Regions from separate parts of the Variovorax sp. HJSM1_2 genome, predicted to be linked through region 2. Evidence: riboswitches for the same ligand, from Rfam matches in the RefSeq annotation. Region 2 holds a riboswitch; each other region holds the start of a gene.
What was found. A riboswitch is a leader RNA that binds a small molecule or an ion and turns the genes downstream of it on or off. The one in region 2 is predicted to bind cobalamin.
Positions count from the first base shown of each region.

Region 1: it holds a riboswitch for cobalamin, as region 2 does, so the genes downstream of both, cobW (cobalamin biosynthesis protein CobW) here and ACFQ95_RS00810 (TonB-dependent receptor domain-containing protein) in region 2, are expected to answer to the same signal.
Region 3: it holds a riboswitch for cobalamin, as region 2 does, so the genes downstream of both, ACFQ95_RS15090 (TonB-dependent receptor) here and ACFQ95_RS00810 (TonB-dependent receptor domain-containing protein) in region 2, are expected to answer to the same signal.

Region 1 covers NZ_JBMOXA010000017.1:28,212-38,436, reverse strand. The annotation lists gene ACFQ95_RS17745 (AEC family transporter) at 1-541, opposite strand, end outside; gene ACFQ95_RS17740 (hypothetical protein) at 636-818, opposite strand; gene ACFQ95_RS17735 (methyl-accepting chemotaxis protein) at 837-2,273, shown strand; gene ACFQ95_RS17730 (NAD(P)/FAD-dependent oxidoreductase) at 2,360-3,535, opposite strand; tRNA gene ACFQ95_RS17725 (tRNA-Arg) at 3,680-3,754, shown strand; cobalamin riboswitch at 3,871-4,142, shown strand; gene cobW (cobalamin biosynthesis protein CobW) at 4,368-5,432, shown strand; gene cobN (cobaltochelatase subunit CobN) at 5,481-9,305, shown strand; gene ACFQ95_RS17710 (AAA family ATPase) at 9,308-10,225, shown strand, end outside.
Region 2 covers NZ_JBMOXA010000001.1:177,510-187,734, forward strand. The annotation lists gene ACFQ95_RS00795 (sulfite exporter TauE/SafE family protein) at 1-552, opposite strand, end outside; gene ACFQ95_RS00800 (cell division protein ZapA) at 973-1,287, opposite strand; gene ACFQ95_RS00805 (cell division protein ZapB) at 1,293-1,538, opposite strand; cobalamin riboswitch at 1,577-1,827, shown strand; gene ACFQ95_RS00810 (TonB-dependent receptor domain-containing protein) at 1,909-3,792, shown strand; gene ACFQ95_RS00815 (cobyrinate a,c-diamide synthase) at 3,796-5,247, shown strand; gene ACFQ95_RS00820 (bifunctional adenosylcobinamide kinase/adenosylcobinamide-phosphate guanylyltransferase) at 5,244-5,843, shown strand; gene ACFQ95_RS00825 (ABC transporter substrate-binding protein) at 5,840-6,721, shown strand; gene ACFQ95_RS00830 (FecCD family ABC transporter permease) at 6,718-7,758, shown strand; gene ACFQ95_RS00835 (ABC transporter ATP-binding protein) at 7,755-8,549, shown strand; gene cobO (cob(I)yrinic acid a,c-diamide adenosyltransferase) at 8,561-9,130, shown strand; gene cbiB (adenosylcobinamide-phosphate synthase CbiB) at 9,149-10,162, shown strand; gene ACFQ95_RS00850 (aminotransferase class I/II-fold pyridoxal phosphate-dependent enzyme) at 10,162-10,225, shown strand, end outside.
Region 3 covers NZ_JBMOXA010000012.1:86,849-97,073, forward strand. The annotation lists gene ACFQ95_RS15080 (FecCD family ABC transporter permease) at 1-440, opposite strand, end outside; gene ACFQ95_RS15085 (ABC transporter substrate-binding protein) at 437-1,336, opposite strand; gene ACFQ95_RS15090 (TonB-dependent receptor) at 1,336-3,507, opposite strand; cobalamin riboswitch at 3,636-3,911, opposite strand; gene ACFQ95_RS15095 (LysR family transcriptional regulator) at 3,980-4,921, opposite strand; gene ACFQ95_RS15100 (Bug family tripartite tricarboxylate transporter substrate binding protein) at 5,043-6,035, shown strand; gene ACFQ95_RS15105 (CaiB/BaiF CoA transferase family protein) at 6,055-7,314, shown strand; gene ACFQ95_RS15110 (SDR family NAD(P)-dependent oxidoreductase) at 7,350-8,276, shown strand; gene ACFQ95_RS15115 (acetyl-CoA C-acyltransferase family protein) at 8,292-9,479, shown strand; gene ACFQ95_RS15120 (MaoC family dehydratase) at 9,476-9,952, shown strand.

The DNA of each region.
Region 1 (10,225 bases), on a different contig from region 2:
TCAACACGCCCAGCACGATGGCCCAGGGCATGGGGTTCACCGCCACGCCGCGCAAGGCCCGGCGGGCAGCCTTGCTCGCACCGTGTTCGTCCGCGCCATCCAAACGCGACAAGGCAATACACAGCGACGAGGTGAACAGCAGATCGACCACGATGGTCAACATGGCGGGGCCCGCCGCCTTGGCGCCAAACAAGGCCACCAACAGCGGCACGCCCATGAAGCCGGTGTTGGGGAACGCCGCCACCAGCGCGCCAAAGGCGGCGTCGTTCCAGCGCACACGCGTATTCAGGCTGGTGCGCACCACCAGTGCGACCATCAGCAAAGCGCACAGCAGATAGACCGCAAACAGTTTGAAGTCGAGCAGCCGCGCCAGCGGCGTGGTGGCCCCAAAGCGGTACAACATACACGGCAGCGCAAAGTACAGCACAAAGCCGTTAAGCCCCGAGATCGACTCCAACGGCAGCCAACGCCGGCGGGCGGCAATGTAGCCGGCGAGCACCAGCGCGAAGAACGGAAAAGTAACGGTTAAGACATTCAGCACGGCGCAATTGTCGCCTCGGAAACAGCTTGTGGTGACCGCACAACCATGCCTCTGAACCCGAGTTTCCCTGGGCATACAAACAGGTTTCATCCTGTTACGATGAATTTTCAAAAAGAATAGCGTGCATGCCGAAGGCGCAAGTAGCTTCCCTACAGTTGCCACCGGAGACCGTGCCATGCTTAAGAGCCTGCAAAACCTCACGATCGCCAAAAGGCTCGGAGTTCTCAATCTTGGCGCCCTGATAGGCGTCGTCCTGCTCACCCTGTTCATGCTCCATTCGGAGCGCACCTTGATCATGGATGAGCGCAAAGCCAGCGTGCGACAGAACGTGGAAGTCGCGCACAGCCTGGTCAACTACTACTACACGCAGTCCACCAGCGGCAAGCTGCCCGAGGCCGATGCCAAGAAGCAGGCCATGGAAGCGCTGCGTACCTTGCGCTACAGCGGAAACGAATACTTCTGGATCAATGACTTCACGCCCGTGATGATCATGCACCCCTTCAGGCCCGACCTCGAAGGCAAGGACCTGAGCGAAAACAAGGACCCCACCGGCCTGCGTTTGTTTGTCGAATTTGCGCGTGTGGCCAAGGCCTCGGGCGCCGACTTCGTGCTTTACATGTGGCCCAAACCCGGCGCTGAAAAGCCGGTGCTCAAGGTGTCCTACGTCAAAGGCTTCACGCCTTGGGGCTGGATCATAGGCTCGGGTGTGTACGTGGACAACGTGGACGCCACCATACAGTCGCGCGCCGTCACCATGTGCATTTTTGTGGCGGTGTTGCTGGTCATTCTGCTGCTGGTCGGCATGGTGATTGCGCGTGGGCTGATGCGCCAACTGGGTGGCGAGCCCGCAGCCGCATCCCACCTGGCCGACGAAATTGCCCAAGGCAATTTGACGGCAAACATCGACCTCAAGCCGGGCGACGACAGCAGCATGCTGTTTGCCATGCGCACCATGCGCGACAACATCGCCAACATCGTGGGCGAGGTGCGCCAGGGCACGGAGACCATCAACCTCGCGGCGGGTGAGATTGCCGCGGGCAACAACGACTTGTCGGCCCGCACCGAACGCCAGGCCAGCTCACTCGAGGAAACCGCCGCATCGATGGAAGAGCTGACCGCCACCGTCAAACAAAACGCCGACAACGCGCGCCAGGCCAGCCAGTTGGCGGCTTCGGCCTCGCAAGTGGCGGCCAGGGGCGGCGCGGTGGTGAACGAGGTGGTGGAGACCATGGCCACGGTCAACTCTTCGTCGAAAAAGATTGTCGACATCATTGGTGTGATCGACGGCATTGCGTTCCAGACCAACATCCTGGCGCTGAACGCCGCCGTGGAAGCGGCGCGTGCCGGTGAACAAGGCCGTGGTTTTGCGGTGGTGGCGAGCGAAGTGCGCAGCCTGGCGCAACGCTCGGCGGGGGCTGCCAAAGAGATCAAGACGCTAATCCACGACTCGGTGGAAAGTGTAGAGAAAAGCACCGCGCTGGTCGATCAGGCGGGCGCCACCATGACCGAAGTGGTGACCAGCGTGAAACGCGTGACCGACATCATCTCGGAGATTGCCGCCGCCAGCCAGGAGCAATCACAAGGCATAGACCAGATCAACCAGGCCATCACCGACATGGACACGGTGACGCAGCAAAACGCCGCACTGGTCGAAGAATCGGCCGCCGCTGCGTCGTCTATGCGCACACAGGCCGAGAAGCTCACGCAGTCCGTGAGTGTGTTCAGGCTTTAAAAAGAATAGCTGCTGACGCTCGCCCACAGGGCGTCAGCAGCCTTTTTCTTTCAAACCAGCGCCAACGGGGCGCCGGTGAGCCAGCGTTAAGCAATGGTCTTCTGCAGCAGCTTGCGCGTGGTCATCTGGTCTATGGGCGAGTTCAGCGACTCGATCGCACGCAACTCGCCGTTCTCGTAGTGCAGCACCGACAAGCTGCCCGGCTTGGGGCCGGGCTTGAGCGTGCTCTGGTACTCGGGCCGCCACAGGCCGGTGACCTGCAAACGCAAGTCGCCCTGGTCGGACCAGAACCACGGCATAGACGCATACGCCTTGGCCGGCTGGCCACACAGACGCGCGGCCACGGCACGCGCTTGTTCATTCGCGCTTTGCACCGATTCCAGCCGCACGTGCCGGGCCAGCAGCGGGTAGTGAAAGGCCACGCAGTCGCCTATGGCGCTGATGTTGGCATCCGACGACAGCAGCGCTTCATTCACCACCACACCGTTGTTGCAGTCCAGGCCAGCCGCAGCCGCCAACTCGGTGTTCGGCTCGGAGCCAATGCCCACCAGCAAGGCATCGGCCGGCAACACCACACCCGCTACCTGCACACCGGCAATGTGCTCGCCGTTCCACACCAGTTGCTCCACCGTCTGGCCCACACGCACGTCGAGACCGTTGGTTTGGTGGCATTCCAGCAGATGGCTGCTCATCTCGGGCGACAGGGAACGTGTCAGCAAACGTGGCGCGGCTTCGAGCACGGTGAGCTTTTTGCCCAGGCTGTGCAGCGTGGCCGCCAGCTCCAGGCCTATGAAGCCGCCGCCCAACACCACCACGTTCTGCACCGTCGCCAGCTTTTCGCGCAGCGCCAGTGTGTCGTCAAAGGTACGCACCTGGAACACGCCGTCAGCCTTGACCGGCAAGCCCGGCAGACGCCGCGCACGTGCGCCTGTGGCCAGCACCAGGTGGTCGTAGGCCAGGGTTTCGACCGCGCCGCCATGCACGGGCTGCAGATCAACGGTTTTGGCGTCGCGCTGTATCGCCAGCACCCGCGTGGCCAGGCGCAGTTGTATGCCGGCGGTCTCGTAAAAGCCATCCGGGCGCAACACCGGCAACACCGGGGCTTCGTCTTTGATCAGCGCCTTGGACAACGGTGGCCGGTGGTAGGGCACGTGTGCTTCCTCGCTCACCAAGACCACTTCACCCTTGAATTGGCCTTCGGCCAAAGACGCACACAACTGGGCTGCGGCATGCCCGCCGCCCACAATCACCAACCGAGTCATGAGATTCCTTCAAATTCCCCGCAAAAGACCAAGCGACCAAAACCGGGCCGCGTCCCGCAGGGTCGCCAATGATAGTGGCGCGCGCAGGCTGGGGCCTTCCGCAGGCTACAATGCTCGACTGTTCAGCCCCTGTGGCCGAGCCCTCTCGCTGTATTTCAACGGATAGAATTCGGCCCTCCGAAGGCTGAGATCCAGGTTCGATTCCTGGCGGCGGGACCATATTTCAAGGCTGGAAGCTTGCAAAAGCTTCCAGCCTTTTTCATTTGTGGCCCGCCACGGCAACGCCGCCCCCGCCTTCATATAATCCTGCTGCCAAGTCGGCGCGATTTCATCGGCGGCTTGGCACGGTTCACAGGTGCCTCCATGCCGCACGCGGCGGCGAGGTTAAACGGGAAGCAGGTGACCCGCGTCGGCCCAACAGGGTTTAACGACGTGACACTCCTGCGCTGCCCCCGCAACGGTCAGCGGATTTGGGAACCCTTACGCCATGCCTCTCAGGCTGGCAGCCACTGCGCTCACGCGTGGGAAGGCAAGGGTTCTGGTTTGAAAGCAGCATGCATTCAAACGCTCCGCGAGCCCGGATACCGGCCTGGAACTGCCTTCGGACGCTGCGGGATTGCGCGAGCCAGGATGCCCATCAGCCCTTAGCGCTGAACCGGGCGCCCCGACCTCTGCCCCTTCTTCAGCTTCCATTTCAGTCATGCCTGCGGGGACGCGGGCCGTTGAAGGAGCTTTGGAATGTCCAAACACCCCATGTGCGATCTACCCAGGCTAAGCCGCAACGGCCCAGCATTTCATCTGCGCGCGCCCCAAACCTGAAGGACCAAGCACCATGCAAACCACCAAAATCCCCGCCACCATCGTCACTGGCTTTCTGGGCAGCGGCAAAACCACGCTGCTGCGCCACATTCTGCAGAACGCGGGCGGGCTGCGCATCGCCGTCATCGTCAACGAGTTTGGCGAGTTGGGCATAGACGGTGAAATCCTGCGCGGCTGCGGCATTGGCTGCGACGACGAAGGCAACGCCACCGATGGCACGCTGTACGAGCTGGCCAACGGTTGTATGTGCTGCACGGTGCAGGAAGAATTCTTCCCGGTGATGCAAAAACTGGCCGAGATGCGCGACCGCATAGACGCCGTGCTGATCGAAACCTCGGGCCTGGCCTTGCCCAAGCCGCTGGTACAGGCCTTCCAATGGCCAGGCATTGCCAACGTCTTCACCGTGGACTCGGTGGTCACCGTGGTCGATGGCCCCGCCGCCGCCAGCGGCCAGTTTGCCGAGAACCCGGTGGCCGTGGACGCACAGCGCCGCGCCGACCCCAACCTAGACCACGACTCGCCATTACACGAGTTGTTTGAAGACCAGTTGTCGGCCGCCGACCTGGTGGTCCTCAACAAAACCGATCTAATGGATGACGCGGCACGCAACAGCGTGGAAGCACTGATCCGCGGCGAGATTCCGGCCGAGGTGAAGATCGTCAGCGCCACCGAAGGCCGCTTGCCGCTGGCCCTGCTGCTGGGCCAAGGCCGCGCCGCCGAGACCACCATAAACCTGCGCCAAAGCCACCACGACCACGAGGAAGACCACGACCATGACGACTTCGACTCGGTGGTGGTGAAGCTGCCGCAGGTGGACCGCGACCGCCTGCTGGCCCAGCTGGAGCAACTGGTGGCACAGCAAACCATCTACCGCATCAAAGGCTTCGCGGCGATTCCCGGCAAGCCCATGCGCCTGCTGGTGCAAGGCGTGGGCCGCCGCTTCGACCAACATTTCGACCGTCGTTGGAACACCGCTGAAGTGCAACGCACCGAGCTGGTGTTCATTGGTGCCGATCTGGACGAGGCCGCCCTGCGCGCCGCGCTCAACAACGCCGTGATTGAAGGCGCTGCGGCTTAATCCGCAGGCTGAAGTCAACCGCCGTCTACCGCCTCACAAAGCCACCCCATGCACTTGCTCAGCACGCGCCCTGGTGGCTTTGTCGAAGACGACGGTGTGGTCGCGCAACTCGACCAGACGCCGGCCGAAATTGTGGTGCTGAGTTCGGCCGACACCAAGTTGTCGCTGCTGGCCTCGGCGCTGGAAACCGTCACCGCGAACACGTCCGCCTACCCCACGCTGCGCCTGGCCAATCTGGCCTATCTGCGCCAGCCTGCATCACTCGATCTCTACATCGACCAGGTGTTGCGCCACGCCAAAGTGGTGGTGGTCGACCATCTGGGTGGTGACTCGGCCTGGCCTTACGGCATCCAGGAAATCAGCAACCTGGCGCGCCGCCAGGGCCAGCGCCTGGCGATGTTTTCGGGTGACCTGCAAGAAGACGAAACCCTGCTGGCGCACAGCACCCTGCCGCGCGCCGTGTGCCGCCAGCTGTGGCAATACCTGCGCGCCGGCGGCAGCGGCAATGCGCAGCAGTTTCTGCGTGCGCTGGCCTTCCACGGACTGGACCACGGCGCGGCACCACTGCCACCCCGCCTGCTGCCGCCCGTGGCCTTGTATGCGCCGTGGGGCCTGGCCAGCGCGCACGATGTCGCCACCATGGAAGACGTGCGCGCCGGTTGGCTAAAGCATGCGCAAACGGTAGCCATCGTGTTCTACCGCTCACACCTGCAGGCCGGCAACACGGCGGTGTTTGATGCCCTGGCCCAGGCCCTGCGCGCACAGGGACTCAACGCCCTGCCCGTGGCGCTGGATTCATTAAAAGACCCCATGTGCCTGGCCGCTCTGCGTGGCCTGTGCACCGAGCACCAGGTCCAACTGGTGCTGAACACCACCGCGTTTGCGGCGCTGGGTGCGCACGAATCCATCGATGGCCAGGCGCAAGCTGCGCTGGTGGGTGACGCGCCGGTGCTACAGGTCATTGTCAGCGGTGGCAACCGTGAGGACTGGCTGGCCGACAGCCAAGGCCTGCTGCCGCGCGACATCGCCATGCAAATCGTGCTGCCCGAAATGGATGGCCGCATCGTCACCCGCGCCATCAGTTTCAAAGGCCTGGCCTACCGCAGCGAGCTGACACAAACCGACGTGGTGCGTTATCAGCCCGAGCCCGACCGCATAAGCTTCGTCGCCGCGCTGGCGCGCCAGTGGTGCCACCTGCGCAGCTTGCCCGCCAGCACCAAACGTATTGCGCTGGTGCTGGCCAACTACCCCGGCAGCGAGGGCCGTATTGGCAGCGGCGTGGGGCTGGACACCCCGGCCTCGGTGATGGCCATACTGCAGCGCCTGACGGCCCAGGGCTACCACACCGGCAGCGCAGACCAGATGCCGGCCGATGCTGATGCTTTGATGCATGCCCTGCAGCAAGGCGTGGCCAACGACCCGCTGCAATGGCCCGCCCGCCCGGCCTTCCAAAGTTATGCCCTGGGCGACTACGAACAGCGTTTAGCCGCCCTGCCCGAAGGCATGGCGGCCGCCATCACGGCCCGCTGGGGCGCGCCCGCACAAGACCCTATGCTGCGCCAGGGCCGCTTCATGATTGCTGGCCTGCGTTTGGGCCAGGTGTTTGTCGGCATTCAACCCGCGCGCAACCATAGGGTAGACGGCGTGGCCGACTACGCCAGTTACCACGACGCCGAGCAGGTGCCGCCACACCACTACCTGGCGTTCTACTTCTGGCTGCGCGATGTGTTTGCGATAAACGCCGTGGTGCACGTGGGCAAACACGGCAACCTCGAATGGCTGCCCGGCAAAAGCCTGGCGCTGTCGGCCAGTTGCTGGCCGGATGCCGTGCTCGGCCCGCTGCCCAACATCTACCCCTTCATCGTCAACGACCCCGGCGAAGGCGCACAGGCCAAACGCCGCACCCAGGCGGTCATCATCGACCACCTGATGCCACCGCTCACACGCGCCGAAAACCACGGCCCCATGCAAGACCTGGAACGCCTGGTGGACGAGTACTACGACGCCATCCTGGTCGACGGCCGCCGCGCCAAGCTGCTGCGCAGCCAGATTCTCACAACCGTACGCCAGCAACGCCTGGCCGAAGAAATCGACCTGCCGGTGTCAGCGCTGGAAGCCGACGACGACAGCATTCTGGCGCGTGTCGATGCCTACCTGTGCGAGCTGAAGGAAGCGCAGATTCGCGACGGCCTGCACATCTTCGGTTGCTCGCCGCAAGGTGAGCAACGGCGCGACACCCTGGTGGCGCTGGCGCGTTACCCCTCTGGCGACGGCCAAGGCGCCAACACCAGCCTGTTGAGCGCGCTGGCCTCCGATCTGCTGGGGGACACCACATTCAACCCGCTGGACATAACACCCGCCACGCCGTGGACTGGCCCGCGCCCCGCGCTGCTGCAAGCCGTGAGCGACAGCCCCTGGCGCCACCACGGCGATACACGCGAGCGGCTGGAGCTGTTGGCACAGCAGCTTGTAGCAAACGACGCATCTACGTTGGATCTGCCGGCCACCCAGGCCGTGTTAGCCCGTGTACACACCACCCTGGCGCCCGCGCTCGATACCTGCGGCCATGACGAGTTGCAGCATTTGGTGAACGCCCTGGACGGCCGTTTTGTGCCCCCAGGCCCCAGCGGTTCACCGTCGCGCGGGCGGCCCGATGTGCTGCCCACGGGGCGCAATTTCTACACCATAGACACACGCGCCATCCCCACGCCCACGGCCTGGTCGCTGGGCATGAAGTCGGCCGAACGCCTGGTGGAGCGGCATCTGCAAGACCATGGCGACTACCCACAGTCCATAGGCCTGTCGGTCTGGGGCACCTCGACCATGCGCACCGGCGGCGACGACCTGGCGCAAGCCTTTGCGTTGATTGGTGTGCGCCCCAAGTGGGCGGCCGGCAGCCAACGTGTGGTCGACTTTGAAGTGCTGCCCATCGTCGGCATACACCGCCCGCGCATAGACGTGACGCTGCGCATCTCCGGCTTCTTTCGTGATGCCTTTCCCAGCGCCGTGCACATGTTCGATGCCGCCGTGCAAGCCGTGGCCGCGCAAGAAGATGAAGACGCCCACGACAACCCGATTCGCGCACGCATTCTGCGTGAGGCGCAGGCGCTGCAGGCCGCAGGGCTGGACGCCGCGACCGCCCGCACCCAGGCCGGCTGGCGTGTCTTCGGCTCGGCACCCGGTCACTACGGCACTGGCCTGCACGCCTTGTTCCAAAGCGGCCAGTGGCAAGACGATGCCGACCTGAGCAGCGCCTATGTGGGCGCGGGCTCCTATGCCTACGGCAGTGGCAGCGATGGCGTGCCGGCCCAAGGCGCGTTGACCCGCCGCCTGCAAGGGATGGACGCGGTCGCACAAAACCAGGACAGCTGCGAACACGACCTGCTGGACTCCAACGACTACTACCAATTCCAGGGCGGCATGGCCGCCGCCGTGCGCCACCTGAGCGGACGCCAACCGGCGCTGTACCACGGCGATCACGGCAACCCGGCGGCACCGCGCATCCGCACGCTGAAAGAAGAAATTGCACGCGTGGTGCGCAGCCGTGTGGTCAACCCCAAATGGATAGCGGGCGTGAAACGCCACGGCTACAAAGGCGCGTTTGAGATGGCCGACACCGTGGACTACCTGTTTGGCTTTGATGCCACGGCCCGCGTGGTCGGCGACCACCAATACGCCATGGTGGCCGACGCCTATGTGCTGGACGAGCACACCCGCGCCTTTGTGCAACAGCACAACCCACGCGCCTTGCAGGACATGCTGAACCGCCTGCTCGAAGCCATGGCGCGTGGCCTGTGGCAAGAGCCCGGCGACTACCGCTCTCAACTGGAAGACCTGCTGCTAGACCACGAGCAACAACTCGAAGGAACTTAGACATGACAACCACCCCTATCAGCCTGCCGCCGCTGTTCCCGTTCTGCGCCATCGCCGGCCAGCCAGCGTTGAGCCAAGCCCTGCTGCTGGCCGCCGCCGACCCCGCCCTGGGCGGCGTGTTGATCGAAGGCCCGCGCGGCACGGCCAAGTCCACCGCCGCCCGCGCGCTGGCCGAGTTGCTGGGCGATGCGCCCTTCGTCACGCTGCCTCTGAGCGCCAGCCTGGAGCAACTCGCCGGCACGCTGGATCTCGCCGCCGCACTTGGCGGCCATGCGGTGCAGTTTGCGCCCGGCCTGCTGGCGCGCGCACACGGTGGTGTGTTGTATGTCGATGAAGTCAACCTTCTGCAAGACGGCCTGGTCGATACGCTGCTGGATGCGGCTGCCAGCGGCGTCAACGTGGTCGAACGCGACGGCATCTCGCAAGCCCACGCCGCGCGCTTTGTGCTCATAGGCACCATGAATGCGGAGGAAGGTGAGTTGCGCCCGCAGTTGCTCGACCGCTTTGGTCTGTCGGTACGGCTGCACAACCTTAGCGAGCCCGCACAACGCCAGGCCGTGGTGCGCGCACGGCTGAGTTTTGATGCCGACCCGGTGGCGTTTCGCGCACGCTACGCCGCCGCACAAGCCGAGCAACAAGCGCGCTTTAACACGGCCCGTGCACGCCTCAACGATGCACTTGTATTACCGGTGAGTGATGCCATACACACCCTCGTCAGCGACCTGTGTATCGCCGCGCTGGTCGATGGTTTGCGTGCTGACCTGGTGATGCTGCGCGCCGCCCGCGCGCTGGCCGCGCTGGAGGACGCCGAAGCCGTGGCCGCCACCCATGTGCACCGTGTGGCAGAACTGGTGTTGGCGCACCGGCGCCATCCAGAAGCAGCACACAACCCTGCCACACAAAGCCCCAGCAACAACAGC
Region 2 (10,225 bases):
GGTGGCCACAGCGTTGTGGATGCTGATGTTGCACCAGGTCATGAACGGCACGCTGATGAAGCCACCACCGGCACCGACCAGACCCGACATGAAGCCTATGACGCCGCCCGCCGTCCACTGGCCGGCCGGGCCGGGCATCTGGCGTGAGGGCGCGGGCTTTTTGTCGAGAAACATCTGTGTGGCCGAGAACGCCACAAAGGCGGCGAACAGCAGCGACAGCGAAGAGCCCTTGAGCACCGCAAAAACACCCAGGCTGCCTATCATGCTGCCCAGCACAATGCCGGGTGCCAGGCGGCGCACGATATCCCAACGCACGGCGCCGCGCTGGTGGTGTGCACGCACACTGGAGATGGAAGTGAACATGATGGTGGCCATGGACGTGGCAATGGCCATCTTCACGGCCAGGTCCGTGCCCACGCCGCGTGTGCCCATGATGAAGGTGATGAACGGCACCATCAGCATGCCGCCGCCAATGCCCAGCAGACCGGCCAAAAAACCGGTGCTCAGACCGAGCAGGGCGAGTTCAAGAATCAGCGTCGGGTCCAGGAGCATCCGGCTTGTTCAAAAAAATCTGGTGGGAAGCTGCCACAGCGCTTCGGCAGCAATTCGTGCCCATATCAGCCGTGAACGCGAAGATGAAACGCTGGCAGTACTTGAGTACGGCCAGCGAAATCGACAAGGTACACGCTTGATCTTGGTACGAAAGGAATAAGGTGTCTGCGAAGGCCACCGGACCCGCATCCTGAACCGGGGTTCAGGTGGGCTAGGTCAACCGCACATTGGGTTCATCTAACGCGAGATGATCACGCTTGCGAGGTGATATTCCAGGCCCGGGCTCAATGAGCATTGGTTCAAGGAAATATAAAGCCCGACGGGATCGCAGACGACTCTATTCTAAAGCCTGCTTTTGCCACTTTCACAAGTGACGCGCTGCACTTTACGCAGTCAGCCGATCAGCGGCAAAAACGCGCTTCAGATCAGTCGACCGTCGTCGCCCAGGGCCTCATCCAGACGCGCCAAAAGCGAGGCCAGGTGCTCGTCGCTGCCAGCGGCTTCGTCGGCAGTGGCGGGAGCCGTTTCCGTGGCGGCGCGCTCCGGTTGGTCGAAGGCCAGATTCAGCGCGGCAAGCACGGCGATGCGGTCGCGTGCCTTGACTTTGCCGGCGTCGCGTATGGCGCACATCGCGGCGTCCACCTTGGCCACCGCTTGCTGCAAACGTGAGGCGCCTTCTTCGGGGCAGGCCAGCAGATAACTCTGGCCCATGATCTGGACTTCGAGTTGGTTCATGTTGCTCATGATGCATCGCTCCGTGGAGCAGGCCGCACCACGGGTGGGCTGGAGATTTCAGGGAGCCGTTCAAGCAAGGCATCGATGCGCGCACGCGCCGCGGCCAGGCGTGACTTCAGCGATTCACGCTCGTGGCTCAGCAGGGCGACTTGTTCCGTCAGCAGTGCGTTGGTGCGTTGCAACTCGTGGTAGCGCACCAGAAGCCGCTCGGTGCGCTCGGCGATCTGTTCGATTTGGGTGGGTTGGGCCATATGGGGCGTTATTGTAGGTCGGCGGCCGTGCTTCCACCTGTAAAATCCGCGCCGTTGGTGCTCGCGGCTTGGTTCACAAGCCGCAGTTCAACGGGAAGCAGGAGGGGAACACTTTTTTCCTGGCCTGCGCTGCCCCCGCAACGGTCCAGCAGACGGGTTGTAGAACGCCAATGCGTTTGAACCACCCAGCTTTCATCACAAGGCCACTGAGCGTTTTCGAACACACGCTTGGGAAGGCGATGCGAGTTTTCTGCTCAGCCCGGATACCGGCCAACACAGTGGCCACAAGCTTGCCTCGCGCAGTTTGTGGCCGTGCACGCTCAAGCACTGGCGGGGACGCCGGTGAGAGCCTTCCAGTCTGTTGGTGATCATGAAAAAAATTCTCTCTGGCGCATGCTGCGGTCGTCTGGTTATGCTGCCGTTCGCCGTGTCCATGGCCATGCCCGCGCTCGCCCAAACCGCCTTGCCTGAGACCGTGGTCACCGCCACGCGTGTGGCGCAACCCCTGACCGATCTGGTGTCCGATGTGTCCATCGTCGACCGCGCCACGATAGAGCGCAGCGGCGCCACCGGCGTGGCCGACGTGCTGGCGCGTTTGCCGGGCGTGGAGGTCTCGCGTTCGGGTGGTATCGGCAGCCCAACCAGTGTGTTCATTCGGGGGGGCAATTCACAGCACACGGCCGTGTACCTGGACGGCGTGCGGCTGGACGTGCAATCGGGCAGCGGCGGGGCCAGCTGGGAAAGCATTCCGCTGGCGCAGATCGAGCGCATCGAGGTGCTGCGTGGCCCGGCGGCCGCGGTGTATGGCTCGGACGCCATTGGCGGCGTGATCCAGTTGTTCACACGCAAGGGCGAGGGCAAGCCCGCGCCTTACGTGGGTGTGGGCGTGGGCAGCAAGCGCCTGGGCAAGATCGAAGCCGGTGTCAGCGGAAGTACCGGGGCAAGCGGGGCGGACAACGCCATCGACTACTCCTTTGGTGTGGCGCGCGAGATCAGCGACGGCTACAACATCCAGCCGCAATACCTGCGCAAAACCAGCGATGGCAAGCGCAACCCCGACGACGACGGCTACCGCAGCACCTCGGGCAATGCGCGTGTAGGCCTGAAGATCAACAGCCGCCATAGCCTGGATGCGACCTGGCTTGGCAGCGACATGGACGCGCAGTACGACGACTTCAGCTACAACCCTGCAGCACCCGTCGACGACCACAGCACAAACCGCCTTTCGGCCAGCGGCTTGAACTGGAACGCGCAGTGGACCGACGCGTATTCGACACGCATAAGCGTGACCGACAGCGTGCAGCACTATGAAACCAATCCTTCGTTCTACCAGACCAAGACCAATTTGCGCGGCTATGTGTTCCTGAACGAATGGCGGCTTGGCGCCCATTTGTTGACGGCCACGCTGGAGCGGCGTGAAAACGCACTCGACAACACCTCGGTCAGCAGCAACACGCGCACCAGCTCGCAGAACGGTGTAGCGCTGGGTTATGGCTACAACCAAGGTGCACACAGCCTGCAGCTTAATGCGCGTTACGACGACGACAGCGGCTTTGGTGGCAAGTCCACCGGCAGTGCCGCTTACGGTTATGCGATCACCCCCCACTGGCGCGCCACGGCGTCTGCCGCCACGGCGTTTCGCGCCCCCACGCTGTACCAGCGCTATAGCGAATACGGCAAGGCCGACCTGCAGCCCGAGACCAGCCGCAACCTGGAAGCCGGCCTGCGCTACACCGCTGGTGCCAGCAGCATCGGTGCGGTGGTTTACCGCAACAAGGTGGACAACCTGATCACCTTCGTCAACGGTGCCGGGGCCTGTGTCTCCAGCTTTGGTTGTTACGAAGCTGTGGCCCAGGCCCAGTACCAAGGCGTGACGTTCAGCGGCAGCCATGCGCTGGCCGGTGTCAATCTGCGCGCCTCCGTGGACTTGCAGAACCCCACGGATGAACAAACCGGCAAAGACCTGGCCCGCCGTGCCCGCCGCCACGCCAGCCTTGGCGCCGACACCACCCTGGCCGGCTGGACGCTGGGCGCGGAGCTGCAGGCCTCGGGCGCACGCTTCGACGATGCCGCCAACAACAACGTGCTCGGTGGCTACGGTTTGATCAACCTCTCGGCCAGCACCCGTATCGGCCGTGATTTGAGCCTGCTGGCGCGTGTCGACAACCTGGGCGACAAGGACTACCAGACCGCCCGCACCTACGCCACGCCCGGCCGCACCCTGTACGTCGGCCTGAAATGGGCGCCGCAGTAAGTGATGGCTGCTGCTGAAGCCGCTGCCCGCCCGGCCCGTTCCTCGGCGTCTTTCCCCGTGTCTTCCCCGGTATCTTGCCCGGCCATCGTGGTCGCCGCTCCAGCCTCGGGGCAGGGCAAAACCACGGTCGCCGCGGCACTGGCACGCCTGCATGTACGCCAGGGGCGGCGCGTGTGTGTGTTCAAGTGTGGGCCCGACTTTCTCGACCCGCACTGGCTGCAACTGGCCAGTGCTGCGCCGGTGCAGCAGCTTGATTTGTGGATGACGGGCGAGGCCGATTGCCAGCAGCGTTTGTTTGACGCCGCCTCACCGGACGGGCAGGCCGCAGACCTCATCATTGTCGAAGGTGTGATGGGCCTGTTTGACGGCAAGCCCAGCGTGGGTGACCTGGCGCAACGCTTCGGCATCCCGGTGCTGGCGGTGGTCGATGCCTCGGCCATGGCCGGCACCTTTGGCGCCATCGCCCATGGCCTGCGCCACTACCGGCCGACCTTGCCTTGGGCGGGTGTGCTGGCCAACCGCGTGGCCGGTGCGCGCCATGCCGACATGCTGCGCGAGGGCTTGAGTGATGCCGACGATTGGCTTGGCGCCATGCCACGTGTCAGCCTGCAGACTCCCGGCAACGCGGCCCCCAAAGGCTTGTTACCCGAGCGCCACCTCGGCCTGGTCGCCGCGCATGAGTTGGCCGATGGCCTGCAGCGCCTGGACGCCGCTGCCGACGCCTTGGCCAGCACGCCGCTGGGCCAGATGTCTTTACAGGATCTGCAACGCTGGGCGGTTTGTTTTCCTGCGCCCGCAGCAACGGCGGCGCTCGCCAAACCACTGCTCGCCGGCCGCACCATCGCTGTGGCGCGCGATGTGGCGTTTTGCTTCATCTACGCCGCCAACCTGCAAACCTTGGAGCAGCTCGGCGCCCGGCTGGTGTTCTTCTCGCCGCTGGCCGATGTGTGTTTGCCCGCATGTGATGCCGTGTGGCTCACCGGCGGCTACCCCGAATTACATACTGAGCAGATCGGCGCCAACCAAGGCATGGCCGAGAGCTTGCGTGCCCACCTCGCCCAAGGTCGGCCGGTGTGGGCAGAATGTGGCGGCATGATGGCGCTGTTTGAATCTATCACCCTGGCCGATGGGCAACAGCGTGCGCTGTGGGGCTTGTTGCCTGGCCGGGTGACGATGCAGCGCCGACTGGCCGCGCTGGGGCCGCAGCAACTCACGCTCGATGGCGACGTCGATGGCGCTGTGTTGCGCGGCCACACCTTTCATTACTCCACCACTTCGAGTTCCGCAGCGGTGGTGGCCCGCACTGCGCGGCCCGAGCGCCCAGGCCTTGAAGCCAAGGCTGACGCTGGCGAAGCCGTGTACCAGCAGGGCGCATTACGCGCGAGTTATTTCCACGCCTGGTTTGCCTCCAACCCGGTCGCCACTGCGCGCCTGTTCGGCGGAGATGCGGCATGACCCAGGCCTTGATCGCGCAGAGTGAGTTGATCCTCGGCGGGCAAAAAAGCGGCAAGTCGCGCCGTGCTGAAGAACTGGCCCGCACCTGGCTTGCCCAGTCGCCCAGCCACCGTGCCGTGCTCATCGCCACGGCACAAGCCTGGGACGAAGAGATGCGTGAGCGCATTGCGCGCCACCAGCAGGACCGCGCACAACGTGTGCCGGGCATGCTTACGCTGGAGGAACCGCGCGACCTGGCCCATGCCTTGGTCCAACAGACACGCGCCGACACCTTGGTGGTCATAGACTGCCTCACCATGTGGCTGACCAACTGGCTGATGCCGCTGGACGCTGCCGAGGTTGCGCTTGAGGAAAAACGGCCTCTGCCGCCCGAGTACCTGGCGCAACGTGCTCTCTTTTTGGAAGCGATCCAGGACGCGCCCGGCCCCGTGGTGCTGGTGGGCAACGAGATCGGCCTGGGGGTGATTCCGCTGGGCCGCGAGGTGCGGGTATTTGTTGATGCGCTGGGGGTGCTCAACCAGGCCATGGCCCAAGCCTGCGGCCGCGTCACGCTGATGGCGGCGGGCCTGCCGTTGAGCTTGAAAGGCGGCGCATGACCCTTGTTCTCTGGCGCGCGGCTTTGGCGCTTGGTTTGCTGGCCAGCAGCCTGGCCCAGGCGTTCGACATCACCGATGGCCGGGGCCGGGTTGTGTCTTTGGCGCAGCCGCCACAACGCATTGTCAGCCTGTTGCCCTCGCTGACCGAAAGTGTCTGTGCGCTCGAGCAATGCCAGCGGCTGGTGGGGGTGGACCGCTACTCCAACTGGCCCGCAGCCGTGCGTGCCTTGCCCCAGGTGGGCGGCGGCATTGACCCGAACATCGAAGCCATCGTGGCGCTGAAGCCCGATGTGGTGCTGTTGTCCGTCAGTTCGCGCGCCAGCGACCGGCTGGAGGCGCTGGGCGTGAAGGTGGTGGCGCTGGAGCCTAAAAGCCAGGCCGATGTGCGGCGGGTTCTCGGTACGCTGGGCGAAGTGCTGGATGTGCCAGCTGCGCAAGGTGCCGAGCGTTTGTGGCGCGAGATCGATGCCGGGGTGCAGGCGGCCGCGCAGTCCTTGCCCGCCGCCGCGCGCAACCAACGGGTTTATTTTGAAGTCAGCCGAGGGCCGTATGCGGCGGGTGAAGCCTCGTTTATTGGTGAGTTGCTGCAACGCCTGGGTGCACGCAACGTGGTGCCGGCCGCGCTGGGGCCGTTTCCGCGTTTGAACCCCGAATACGTGGTGCGTGCCAACCCGGATCTCATCATGATAGGCAACCGCAGCATGCAGGCCATGGTGCCTTACCCCGGTTGGTCCAACCTCAAGGCGGTGCGCGACAAACATGTGTGTGTGTTCGGCCCGGACGAGTCCGACGTGGTGGTGCGCCCCGGCCCACGCATGGCCGAGGCGGCGCGCATCATGGCGCGCTGTTTGGCCGACAAAGGTAGCGCGCATCCATGAAGGCTTCACCGCGTAGAGACGCCTTAAACCACGATGCCGGTGCGCGCCGCGCGGTGCTGCTGGGCCTGTCGTTGCTGCTGCTGACTGGCGTGCTGGTGATGCTGGGCGCGAGTGTGGGCAGCACCGGTTTCGAGAGCCTGCGCGGCATGGCCATCGACCCCGTGGCCTGGCAAATTGTCTGGGACATTCGCCTGCCGCGCACGGTGGGCGCGTGGCTTGCCGGTGCCTTGTTGGGGCTGGCGGGCGCCGTGGCGCAAGGCCTGTTTCGCAACCCCTTGGCCGATCCCTATCTGCTGGGCAGCGCCTCGGGCGCGGCCTTGGGTGGCGCACTGGCAATGGCCTGGTTGGGGGTGTCGCCTGTAGCTGCGCAGTGGTTCGCCCTGGTGGGCATCACCGGCATGGCGTTTTTCGGCGCCGCTGGTGCGGTGCTGCTCACGCTGCTGCTGGCGCGTGGTGTGCAGCACAGCCTGCGCCTGTTGCTGGCCGGGGTGATTGTGGGTGTGGTGCTGGGTGCCGCGCGTGACCTGGTGGAGCTGGCTTCGCCCGACATCCTGCAGGCCATGCAGGCGTTTACCTTGGGCAGCACCAGTTTTGTGGGCTGGAACGCCTGTGTGCTGATGGCCTGCGCCTGGGGAGTTTGCGCGGCTGCGGCCTGGGGCCTGGCACGTGCACTCGACGGCCTGACCCTGGGCGAAGCCAGCGCGCGCAGCCTGGGTTTGCCGCTGGTGCCCATGCGCGCGGGCTTGATTGGGGTCATCGCCTTGGCCACGGGCGCTGCCGTGGCGCAGACCGGTTTGATTGCGTTTGTTGGCCTGGCCGCGCCGCACCTGGTGCGCTCCATCGTGCGGGTGACACACGCGCGCCACATCCAGCTCTCGGGCCTGATGGGCGGTGTGTTGCTGCTCGCGGCCGACGTGTTGGCGCGCTGGCTGCTGGCGCCGCAAGAGTTGCCGGTGGGGGTGCTCACGGCGGCCATCGGTGGCAGTTATCTGCTGTGGCGCATGCACCGCCGTTCGCGCGACGGGGGCTTTGCATGAACACTGCCGGCACCGCTTTGCAGGCGCGCAATCTCGGTGCGCGTATTGGTTCGGCGCAAATCCTGCACAGCATAGACCTGGCTTTGCCAGCAGGGCGCTGGACCAGCATCGTCGGCCCCAATGGCGCGGGCAAATCCACGCTGCTGAAACTGCTGGCGGGCCTGTGGCCACACGGCAGCCAGCAAGGTGAGGTGCAATTACTGGGCAAGCCGCTGGCGCAGTGGCCTGCGCGCGAGCGCGCACGTCGCCTGGCCTGGCTGGGCCAGAACGAAGGCGCGGGCGACGATCTCAACAGTTATGACATCGCCATGCTGGGCCGCCTGCCGCACCAGGCCTGGATGGCAGCGCCCAGCGCCGCCGACCACGCTGCGGTGGAGCAGGCGTTGCGCAGCACACAGGCCTGGGACTGGCGCCACCGGCCGCTGTCGCAGTTGTCGGGCGGCGAACGGCAACGTGTGTTGCTGGCGCGTGCGATCGCCGTGCAGGCCCAGGTGTTGCTGATGGACGAACCGCTGGCCAACCTCGATCCGCCACATCAGACCGACTGGCTGCAAACCGTGCAGGCCCTGGTGGCCAGCGGTTGCACGGTGGTGAGTGTGTTGCACGAGTTGTCGACCGCGCTGCAGGCCGATGCGCTGGTGGTGATGGCACAGGGCCGCGTGGTGCACCAGGGTGCGTGCACCGCACCTGCCACACACCAGGCCCTAGAGCAAGTGTTTGACCAACGTATACAGGTGCGCCAACTGGACGGCATGTGGCTGGCCTTGCCGCGCCTGCAGCCAACAAACTGAAAGTGAACAGCATGGAAATCGAGTCCGCGCCCACTGAAAAGGGCTACAGCAAACCCGAGGGCGAGCGCCGTGGTTTGGTCATCGTGCATACCGGCGACGGCAAGGGCAAAAGCACGGCCGCGTTTGGCCTGGCGCTGCGGGCCCATGGCCGCGCCAAGGCGGTGAAGATTTACCAGTTCATGAAGGTGCCGAGCGCACGTTTTGGCGAACACCGCATGTTCGAGCAACTGGGTATTCCTATCGAAGGCCTGGGTGACGGTTTCAGCTGGAAAAGCAAGGACCATGAACACTCGGCCGAGCTGGCGCGCCAGGGCTGGGAGAAGGCGCGCGCGGCGATTTTGTCGGGCGCGCATTTCATGGTGGTGCTAGACGAGATCACCTATCCGCTGATCTACGGCTGGTTGCCTTTGGCGCCGGTGCTGGAGACGCTGCGCACGCGCCCGAAAGACGTGCACGTGGTGCTCACCGGCCGGCGCTGCCCGCCGGAAATCATAGAACTGGCCGACACCGTGACCGAGATGACGCTGGTGAAACACGCCTTCAAGGCCGGTGTACCCGCACAGCGCGGCATCGAAGACTGACAGGACTGATCGCCCCGCATGTTGTTTGTCCTGGCGCTGGATGCCCCGTGGCTTGCCGCAGCGCTAGCCTGGGCGGTGCTGGTTGCACTGGCGCTGGACTTGTTGTGGGGTGAGCCACCCGTGCGCTGGCACCCCGTGGTGTGGATGGGCAACTGGCTGGCCTGGGCCGGGCGTATGGCCGCTCCGCTGCTAGACGCACCCGGTGCGGCTTCGCAAAGATTCAAGCCTTTTATGCTTGGGGCGCTTTTCTGGTGTGCCGGGGCAGCTCTTTTTTCAATAGCGGCGTGGGGCCTGCAGTCGGTGTTGTGGGCGGGGCTGCAGCAGGTTTCGCCCGGGCTTGCGGTATTGCTGGGCGGTACGCTGCTGGGTATTTTGCTCAAGCCCATGTTGGCCTGGCGCATGCTGCGCGACGAAGTTCTGGCGGTAGAGGTGGCGCTGGAGGCTTCGCTGGAAGCCGGTCGACACCGCCTGGGCGGGCTGGTGAGCCGTGACGTGAGCACACTCGATGCCACAGCCGTGCGCGAGTCGGCCATCGAATCGCTGGCGGAAAACCTCAACGACTCGGTGCTCGCGCCCCTGTGCTGGTTTGTGCTGCTGGGTTTGCCCGGCGCGGTGTTGTACCGCTTCGCCAACACCGCCGACGCCATGTGGGGCTACCGTGGTCCACGCGCTGGCCGCTTGTGGGAATGGGCCGGCAAATGGGCGGCGCGGGCCGACGATGTGTTGTCGTGGTGGCCAGCGCGTTGGACCGCTTTGCTGATGTGGCTGGTGACCAAAGATCGCCACGCCTTTGCCTGGCGAAGCTGCTGGGTCGAGGCCCGCAAAACACCATCACCCAATAGTGGCTGGCCAATGGCGGCCATGGCTTTGTTGCTGGGCGTGGCGCTGCGCAAGCCAGGTGTTTATGTGCTGTATGCGCAGGGCGCTGCACCTCTGCCCGAAGATACTTTTCGCGCCCGCGATCTGGCGCAAAACGTGGTGTGGGCGCAGCTGGTGTGTGCGGCTGGCCTGCTCTTTTTACTGGGGTTTTGATGGGTTTGACACCAAGCGCTGCCGCTGCTGTGCCAACGCGTCTGCACGGCGGTGTGGATGCTG
Region 3 (10,225 bases), on a different contig from region 2:
GCAGCCACGCGCGACACGGCCAGCACCAACATGGTTGAGCCCCAGGCGCCACCAAAAGCCAGCACCGGCAACAGCCACACTTGTGGCACACCCAGCGGCACCAGCAGCGCCACCGTGGCCCCCAATGCCGCGCCGCCCGAAGCACCCAGCAGATACGGCTCGGCCAGTGGATTGCGAAACACGCCCTGGAACACCGCCCCCGAAAGCCCCAGCAAGGCCCCCACCAGCGCCGCCGCGGCCACACGTGGCAGGCGCCATTGCAGCAGCAAGCGGCTGCGCAGGCTGTCGTCGCCCAAAAGCGCCCGGTAGATGTCGACCGGTGACGCCCATTGATGGCCGGCGCAAGCCGCCAGCACCAAGGCGCAGACCAGCACCGCAAACGCGATCAGCCATGGCCGCCATGGCTGGCCAGAAAAAGAGTTGCAGGCACTTGTAGTCATTGCGGATGAAGAATGTGCGCCAACGCTTCGATGCCATCGATGGTGCGTGGGCCGGGAATCAAGAATTCGCTGCGAGAGACCGTGATGGCCCGGCCCGCACGCACCGCACGCATGTCGCGCCAGCCGGGCTGACGGATCAGTTCCTCAAGAGCGACACGCGTTCCGGCGAACAGCAGCACGTCGGGGTCGGAAGCCAGCACCGCCTCGGGCGACACCTGGGGCACGGCACCTCGGCCGGCCAAGGCAAACCGGCCACCGGCCTTGAGCAAGGCCTCGCCGGTGTAGCTGTCGTCGCGCGCCACCAGCAACATGCCGTTGCCCACACGGCCTGTGACCATCACAAGGCGCGGCGCGGCGCGGCCGGCCACATGCTGCGCCACGGCATCCAGCCGCCGTTGCAGCGATGCGGCCAGCGTGTCGCCGCGTTCCGCCACCCCCGTGGCGCGCGCCACCAGGCGGATGTTGTCCAGCACCTCGCCCACGCTGCGGCTCAGCAGCACCAGCACCGGCACACCGATACGCTCCATAGGCGCCACCAGTTGGTGCGCCGCTTGCCGCGCGGGTGTGACGATGACCAGGTCGGGGCGCTGCGCCACCACCGCATCCACCGAGAAGCCCAGGCGCCCGCCCACCTTGGGCCGCGACAGCACTTCGGGCGGAAAACGCGTGAAGTCCTCAATGCCCACAATGCGCTCCGCCAGGCCAAGCGAGGCCACCAACTCGGTGTTGGACGCAAAGATCGTCACCAGCCGCTGCGGCGCGGCCGGCAGCACCACGTTGCGGCCCAAGGCATCGCGCACCTCGATGGGCGCGGCATACAGCGCATGGGCCCAGACCAGCGCGCCCAGCGCCAGCACCCTCACAAGCCTGCGCAGAGGGCGCGCCCTGCGCAGCATCAGAAGTTCACCAGCATGCCGACCTGCAACGCCCGGCCCGGCATCGAGGTGCCACAGCCGCCGTTCTGGAAGCGTGGGTCGGCGATACACGGCCTCTGATCCAGCGCAATAAAGATCGGGCTGCGGTTGATGTCAAACAGGTTGTCGACCCGTGCGAACAGCTTGACCGACTTGTTGACACGGTAGTCGCCACGCAGATTCCAGGTGGTGAACGCGCCCTTGCGGTGGATAAAGCTGCTGTTGGCTTCGCCCTGTGGGATCAGCAGCGCTTCTTCGGTGTCGTACCACATCGGGCCGCGCAGCAATGCGCCTATCTGCAGGCTCCAGTCGTCGGGCTGTGCACCCGAGCCACGCGCATAACGCATGCCAAACGACGCCTCGTATTTGTACATGCGTTGCACAAAGTCGGTGGCCAAGGTGGTGGCACCCTTGTCCTGCATCTTGAAGTTGTAGTAGCCGTTGGCGAACAGCTTCAGCCGGTGTGGCGTCTTGTCGAAATTCAGCAGCTTGGCGAGATCGGCATCGGCGCTGAGCTCCAGCCCTTGCACCAGGATATCGGCCGTGTTGTTGGCGTAGTCCGAGGTGTTGGTGCTGGCGCCACGCGACACCGTGATGATGCGGTTGGCGATGGTGTTCTGGAACAGCGCCATGTCGATCTGCCCGGCTGGTGCTTGCCAGGTGCCACCGACCTCGATCTGGCGGTTGCTCTCGGGCTTGAGGTTGGGGTTGCCAAAAGTTCGACCACCACCCACGGCGGTGAAATCGGCGCCCAGCTCGCTGGCGGTGGGCGCGCGAAAACCGGTGGAAATGCCGGTGCGCAGGTTCAGCGTCTCTTGTGCGCGCCAGACGGCCCCGGTAGACCAGGTGGTCACTTCGTACGACTGGCTGCCGCCGCGCTGCAGCGCCAGGTTGGGCGTGAGGTCGAAGTCGGTGCTACCCCAGGTGCGGCGTGCGCCGCCGCGCAGCGTCACGCGGTCGTTGAAGAGTTTCTGCGCGTCTTCAAAATACAGCGCGTTGACCTGCTCGGTCTGGTTGTTGTCATAGGGTGCCACCTGGCCACCAGGCCCGCCGGGCATGGCCACACGCACACGGTCCGAGCGCAACCTGCTGTGCTCATAGTCGTAGCCCAGCAGCAGGTCATTGCCCGCGCCCAGCTTGAAGCGCGGCTGCAGGCGTGTGCCCGCGATGTCGAGCTTGCGCAGGTTGTAGTCGCTGCGCGTACCGGGCACGGCGGCGGTGCCGCTGCGGATCACCGGTGAGGCCCATTTAAATTCGTCTTCGTCTTGCGCCGCATAAGCCTGCGCCATCCAACTGATGCGTTCGTCAGAACTGCGGCCTTCGTAGGTGGCGTCGAACGAGGCGTTGCTGCGGTCGTCCTGGCTGATGGTGTTGGCGCCCGAGCCACGGAAACCGGCGTTGTAGATGCCGTCTGTGCGCAGTTGCAGGTCTACGCGGTTCAGCGCATTGATCTCCAAACCAAGCGCACCGCTGAGCGCACGCCGCTCCCAGCCGGTGTTGAGCATGCTGCTGCCGCCCTTGCCGGAGTCGTAATCGCCACGCTGGCCACCCGAGAGGCCCAGGTACCAATCCAGTTTGTCTGCGGTGCCCGAGGTTTGTGCACTGAGGGTGGCCAGCTCCCAGGAGCCGCCGGTCACGCTGACCTGGTTCGGCGGCGCATCCGAGCCTTTTTTCATGATGATGTTGATCACGCCGCCCATGTTCTGGCTGCCGTAGATCACCGAGGCCGGGCCACGCACAATTTCAATCCGTTCGACCTCGGCCGTGCTCAGCTTGGAGATGTTGGCGGTGCCGGCACGCCGGCCATTCACCAGCACCAGCACCTGGCTCTTGAAATCGCGGCCCTGGCCGTCGCTGGTGGCACCACGGATGTTGATCGAGGTCTGGGCCGCCGTCCATTCGCTGAAGAAGCCTATGGCGTTCTCGGCCAGCAGATCGGTCACCGACTGCGCGCTTGAGCGCTCTATGGCCGCGCGGTCTATCACCTGGGTGGTGGCGGCAATACGGCTGCGCTCTTCAGGCCGCGCGGTGGCGGTGACAAAAACCTCTTTGAGGCCATCCGAAGTTTGGGCAATGCCGTCGCCAGCGGCGAGCGACAGACAGGCGAGGGCAACGGCCCTGGTAGAGACATAAAAGGGAAATGGTTTGCGCATGCGCGGCTCCAGCATGTTCCGCGACCCCGCGGAACAATCGAGACATCAAAAAGCACGCTGAAGGCACACGTCGAAGCAGGCCGCAGCAAAAGCAGCGGCCGGCCCGGACCGACGCACTCCCGCAACGTCCGAAGGCGGTGGCGCAGGCCGGTATCCGGGCTCGCGGAGCATCTTTGGGTGCTACACCCATGGTGTGCACCAAAGACCAGAAACACCCGCCTTCCCACGCTTGAAGCGCAGTGGCTGTGGATGCCGTTGGCATCGACTTGGGGTTTCCTTATCCGCTGACCGTTGCGGGGGCAGCGCAGGAATTGCCATGTCTTCAACGACGTGGCGCACCTGCTTCCCGTTTAACCCCGCATGTTCCAGAAGAACATGCAAGGCACCTGGCAACCGTGGCAGGCCGCGCACTTGAAGTGGCTCGGCATGCCGGGCGCGATTATAGGAGCGCGATTGGCAAGAGGATGGCAGTTCAGATGTATGCAGCCAATCCCAGCACCTGCCTGAACAGGTCTACCCGCGGGCTGCTCACACCGGCGCGGTGGATCAACGCCACCGGGCCGGACGGCACAGCAGGCCCCACCCTCAGCTGGTCCACCAGGTTCAGGTTTTTCGCATGGGCGATCAAGGTCACATCGGGTGCAATGCCCAGGCCCACACCGGCCGCGACCAGCTCCACGTTGGTCACCGGGCTGGCAGATTCGATGATGGGCATGGGCGGCATCACACCGGCACGGATGAAGCAGTCTTCCACCACGCGCCGCGCCATGGCGCCTTGCGCCGGCAAGACCCAGGGTTCGGCAGACAGGTCCTGCCAGCTCACGCTGCGCGCCCGCACCAGGCGATGTTTTTTCGGGGCGATGATGCTGAACTGCACCTCGAATAATTTCTCATAGTGCAGGGCGACTGCACCGGGCTCGGGCAGTTGCGCCGGATAGGTGGTGAGCAGCGCGTCGACCTCGCCCTTCATCAAGGCCTGCATCAGCACCGGCACACGTTCCTCCAGCAAGTGCACACGCACCGGCGGGTTGCGCTGTACCAGTTTCTTCAGCACCTCGGGCAGGTAGCCTTGCGCCACGAAGGGTGGCGCGCCTATCCTCAAGCTGGCGGCAAAGCGGTCGCCCGCTGTGGCTTCGCGTTGCACATGGGTCAACTCTTTAAGCAACAGCGCGGCGCCGCGAATCGCCACTGCGCCCTGGTCCGTGGGTTTGAGGCCACGCGGTGTACGCACAAACAGTGCAAAACCAAAGGCGGTCTCGATTTCGACCAGCGCCTTGCTGAGCGCAGGCTGCGTCAGATTCAGTGCCTCGGCGGCCGCACGCAGGCTGCCACCACGCTGCAACTCGGTCAGCAGGCGCAGATGCCGAAAGCGCAGCCGGGAGATCAGGTGTTCCGCGTCAGTGGATAAAGGCATGGCGAGTCACGGTCTGGTATGGCACGAGGCTTAACGAAAAGCTTTCAACATATAAAAAGATATCACTTTTTATTATTCCCCAGCAATCCTATGCTTGGCCCAAACCCACAAGGAGACAACCATGGACCGTCGCACTTTCTGCTTGAGCGCAGCCTCAAGCGCTTTCTCTGGCGCATTTTTATCGGCCACCGCGGCACACGCTGCCGAGGCTTATCCGAGCCGGCCGGTGCGCATCATCGTGCCGTACGCCGCAGGCGGTGGGCCGGATGTGATGGTGCGGCAATTCGGCCCCAAGCTTGGCGAGGCATTGGGCCAAGCCACCGTGATAGAGAACAAGGTCGGCGCCGGTGGTGTGCTTGCCGCCCAATACGCGGCGCAGGCGCAGCCAGACGGCTACACCGTGCTGGTGGGCTCGAACTCGCATCTGATCCAGAAAATTCTGCAGCCCAGCCTGAAGTTCGACCCGACCACCGAGTTCATCCCCGTGACGACGATAGGCACCTCACCCAGCGTGTTGGTGGTGGCCGCGAATTCGCCTTACCGCTCGGTGGAAGAACTGGTCGCTGCGGTCAAGGCCAAGCCGGGGAAATTGAACTACGGCTCGGGCGGCATAGGCTCCGCCGCCCACCTGGGGGGCGCCACGCTGATGTCGCTGGTCAACGGCAATGCCGTGCACGTGCCGCTCAAAGGTTCGGTGGAGATTCCGCTGTCGCTGCTGCGTGGCGACACCGATTTCGCGTTCACCATTGCCGGCACGGCGATACCGCAGGTCAAGGGCGGCAAGCTGCGCGCGCTGGCCGTGACCAGTGCCGCCCCATTAAAGGAGCTGCCGAACGTGCCGCCGCTGCGCGACGTGATGCGCAGCGAATTGACGGTGCAGGAGTTCTGGTTCGGCCTTTGGGTGCCGCTCAAGACACCGGCCGAGGTGATTGCCAAACTCTACAGCTCCACCATACAGGCGCTGGGCGACCCGGCTGTCAAAACGGCATTCGAGTTGACCGGCAACAGCGTGATCCACAGCGACAGCCCCAAGGCCGATGCGGCGTTTGTGCAGGCTGAAAACCGCAAGTGGACCGAGATCATCAAGCTCACCGGTGTCACCGCCAGTTCGTGAGATAAAGAGAAAGCGTCTTATGTCTAAACCACTTAGCGGCGTGCGCGTGCTTGATTTGTCGCACGTCATCGCCGGTCCGCTGGCCTCTTTTTATCTGGCCCAGTTGGGGGCCGAAGTCATCAAGATCGAACCCCCGCTGGCAGGCGAGGTCATGCGCTCGATGAAGGCCACACCAGGCAGCGACACCCCCACCGGGTTTGTCGCCTGCAATGCGGGCAAACATTCCGTGGCGCTGGACATTCGAACGCCCGAGGGTGCTGCCTTGGTGCGTTCACTCGCCGCTTCGGCAGACGTTTTCATCGAAAACTTTCGCCCTGGGGTGGTCGCCAAATACGGCCTGGACTTTGAGTCCATCAAGGCCGTGAAGCCGGACATCGTGTATTGCTCGATTTCCGGTTTTGGCCAGCAGGGCGACTGGTCGCATCGCGGCGCTTACGACCACGTGGTGCAGGCGCTGACCGGCATGATGATGATGTCGGGCGAAGGGCAGGACGCTCCGCCGCTGAAGGTCGGCTTTCCGGTGATCGATGTGGCGGTGGGCATGCTGGCATCGCTTTCCATCGTCTCGTCGCTGCACCGCCGCTCGCGCGAAGGCGTGGGCCAATACATCGATTCATCCATGGTGCAGGCCTCGCTGATGTTGATGTACCCGAATACCAGCGCCTTCCTGACCGATGGTGTGGAAGCCCCGCGCACCGGCAACCGTGGCTACACCGGCAGCCCCGCGGCCGACACCTATGCCTGCGCAGAGGGTTGGCTGGCCGTCGCGGCCAACACCCCGGCGCAGTTTCGCAAACTCACTAAGGTATTGGGCATTGAAGAACTGTGCAACGACCCACGCGCCCTGGACCTCGACGCGTTTAACGCCCCCAACGGTTTTGTGGTGCCTAAAGACACGCCTTATGTGACGGCCTTGCTGCGATCGGCTTTTGAAAGCCACAACGCATTTGAACTCGAAGAACAACTCAGCGCCGCTGGTGTGCCTGCGGCACGTGTACGCAGGCTGGGCGAATTTCTGCGCGAAGCCGACGCAACCGGCTGCGTGGAATTGCCCGATTTCCGCTTTCAGCAAGCCAGCCATAGCGTGCGCACATGCGGCATAGGCTTCGCCTTTGCCGATGACGGCGAAGCCACCACCCTGGGCGCCGAAACGCTGGGCCAGAGCACCGAAGCGGTGTTGAAACAAGACGGTGTTTCCGATGACACCATCGCCGCGCTACGCGCTGCCGGCGTGATACGCACCGCCACGTTGGCCGCGCAGCCTACGGCCGCGCTTTGATAGACAACTTAATCGTGAAAGAAAAGAGAGAAAACATGTCGCAACTTCTGCAGGATCGTGTAGCCATCATCACCGGCGCTGGCCGAGGCTTGGGCCGCTCCCATGCGCTTGAGCTGGCGCGCCACGGCGCACGCGTGGTGGTGAACGACATTGGCGCTTGCCAGCCGGGCTCTTCGGCGCAAGCCGTGGTGCAGGACATCCAGGCCCTGGGCGGTGAAGCCTTTGCCAACGATGCGGATGTGACCAGTCCACAACAAGTCGAAGCCATGGTGCAGCAAGCTGTGGCCAAGTGGGGTCGCGTGGACATCTTGGTCAATAACGCGGGCATCTTGCGCGACAAGAGTTTTGCCAAGATGGAATTGGATGATTTTCGTCTGGTGATGGAAGTCCACCTCATGGGCGCCGTGCATTGCGCCAAGGCGGTCTGGAACCTGATGCGTGCCCAGAACTACGGCCGCATCGTGATGACGTCTTCGTCCTCGGGCTTGTACGGCAACTTTGGCCAGGCCAACTACGGCGCCGCCAAGATGGCCTTGGTCGGTTTGATGCAAACCCTGGCGCTGGAGGGAGAACGCAACAATATTCGCGTCAACTGCCTGGCGCCCACCGCCGCCACCGCCATGACCGAGACCTTGCTGGCCGCCGAGGAATTGGCATTGCTCGCGCCCGAATCGGTGAGCCCCGCGCTGGTGGCGCTGGTCACCGAAGACGCGCCCACACGCAGTATCTTGCTGGCCGGCGCCGGTGGTTTTGAGCAGGCCAACATCACCATGACCAAGGGCATCTTCCTGCCGCGCTCCGAGTCTCAGGCCAGCCAGTTGATCACACGGCTCGCAGAAGTCTCTGACCGCCACGAGGAGCAAGTGCCCGCCACAGGTTTCGACCAACTGCGCCACGAAATTGCCAAGGCCCGTGTACACAAGGCGGCGCTGCAGCCGGCCCAGCAGGCAGAAAACGCCTGACAGGCTGAACCCACCATGAACCCAAAAGAAGTTGTAGTCCTGTCGGCGGTACGCACCGCCATCGGGAGTTTTGGCGGCAGCCTGAAAGATGTGCCGCCCACCACCCTGGCGGCAAACGTTGTGCGCGCCGCCCTGGCCAAGGCTGAAGTCACAGGCGATGTGGTCGACCACGTTTGTTTCGGGCAGGTGATCCAGACCGAGCCACGCGATCTGTATCTCTCGCGCGTGGCCGCACTGGAAGGTGGCTGCCATGAGCACACCCCCGCGTTCAACGTCAACCGGCTGTGTGGCTCGGGCTTGCAGGCCGTGGTCTCTGCGGCACAACTCATACAGCTCGGTGACTGCGGGAGCGTGCTGGCCGGCGGGGCCGAGAGCATGTCGCGTGCACCCTACCTGAGCCAGGCCATGCGTTTTGGCGCACGCATGGGCAACACCGAGATGACCGACATGCTCACGGCGGCGCTGCACGACCCGTTCCATCACATCCACATGGGCATCACGGCCGAAAACGTTGCCACCAAATGGGCCATCACGCGGCAGGAACAGGATGCGCTGGCGCTAGCGAGCCACCGCCGGGCGGCGGCGGCGGTCGCCGAGCGGCGCTTTGTCGAGCAGATTGTTCCCATCACCGTGCGCCGTGGCAAAAAGGAAGAAGTCTTTGACACCGATGAACATTTCCGCCCCAATGTGAGCGCAGCCGACCTTGGCAAGCTCAAGCCGGTGTTCGCCAAGGAAAACGGCAGCGTGACCGCGGGCAACGCCTCTGGCATCAACGACGGCGCAGCCGCGCTGCTGCTGATGGAACGCGGCCTGGCCGCGTCACGCGGGCTCAAACCCATGGCCAGGCTGGTGAGTTATGCCCACGCGGGTGTGGACCCGCGCTACATGGGCATAGGCCCGGTACCCGCGACACTCGCGGCCTTGAAGAAAGCCAACTTGACGGTAGCCGATCTGGACGTCATCGAGTCCAACGAGGCCTTTGCCGCCCAAGCCTGTGCGGTGGCCAAGGAGTTGGGGCTCGACCCCGCCAAGGTCAACCCCAACGGCTCGGGCATTGCGCTGGGCCACCCCGTGGGCGCTACCGGCGCCATCATTACGGTAAAGGCCTTGCATGAGCTGCAGCGCGTGGCCGGGCGTTATGCCTTGGTCACCATGTGTATTGGCGGCGGCCAGGGCATTGCCGCAATCTTCGAGCGTCTATGAGCACACAACCGACCAAACACCCATTCGATTCGCTGCCTGCGCTGGAAGCCTTCTTGGGGCAGGCACCGCGCCAGAGCGCGCCCACGCTGATAGACCAGCCCATGATTGACGCATTTGGCGGCCTCACCAATGACCGCCAGTGGATCCACACCGACCCCGTGCGTGCAGCGCAGCAGGGGCCGTTCAAGACAACGATTGCGCACGGCTTTCTGGCCTTGTCCATGTTGACCAGTTGGCACTTTGATTGTTTCGACTATCCCAACGCCAAGATGCTGTTGAACTATGGCTTCAACAAGGTCCGCTTCACCGCAGCCGTACCCCAGGGCTCTTTGTTGTCCGCAGGGTTTCAACTGCTCAAGGTCGAGCGTGTTGGTGAACACGAGGCGCGTTGCTGCTGGAAGGTGGAGGCGCGTGTCGCGGGCAGCGAGCGCCCGGCCCTGGTGGCCGAATGGCTGATGCAGATCCGTTATTGACGGCGACGCCCAGAAACCACGTCAAAACACAGCGCTGCCCGACCAACACCCACCACACACGGCCAGACGCAGCCAGCCTGCATTCACCGGGTTCCGCCTTCGCAGGCGCCGAACCCGGTGAATGCAGGCTTTTTTGTTGGTCGCAGGCTTCAGGGAAAACACTTAATTCCGGTGGTTGTGTATCTGGCACTGCGGCACTTAAAATCTTAGTCATCTAAGCAAATTAAGAGAAATGGCGCAAGCCATTCGCCGGCGGCGCAGCCGCCCCCCACC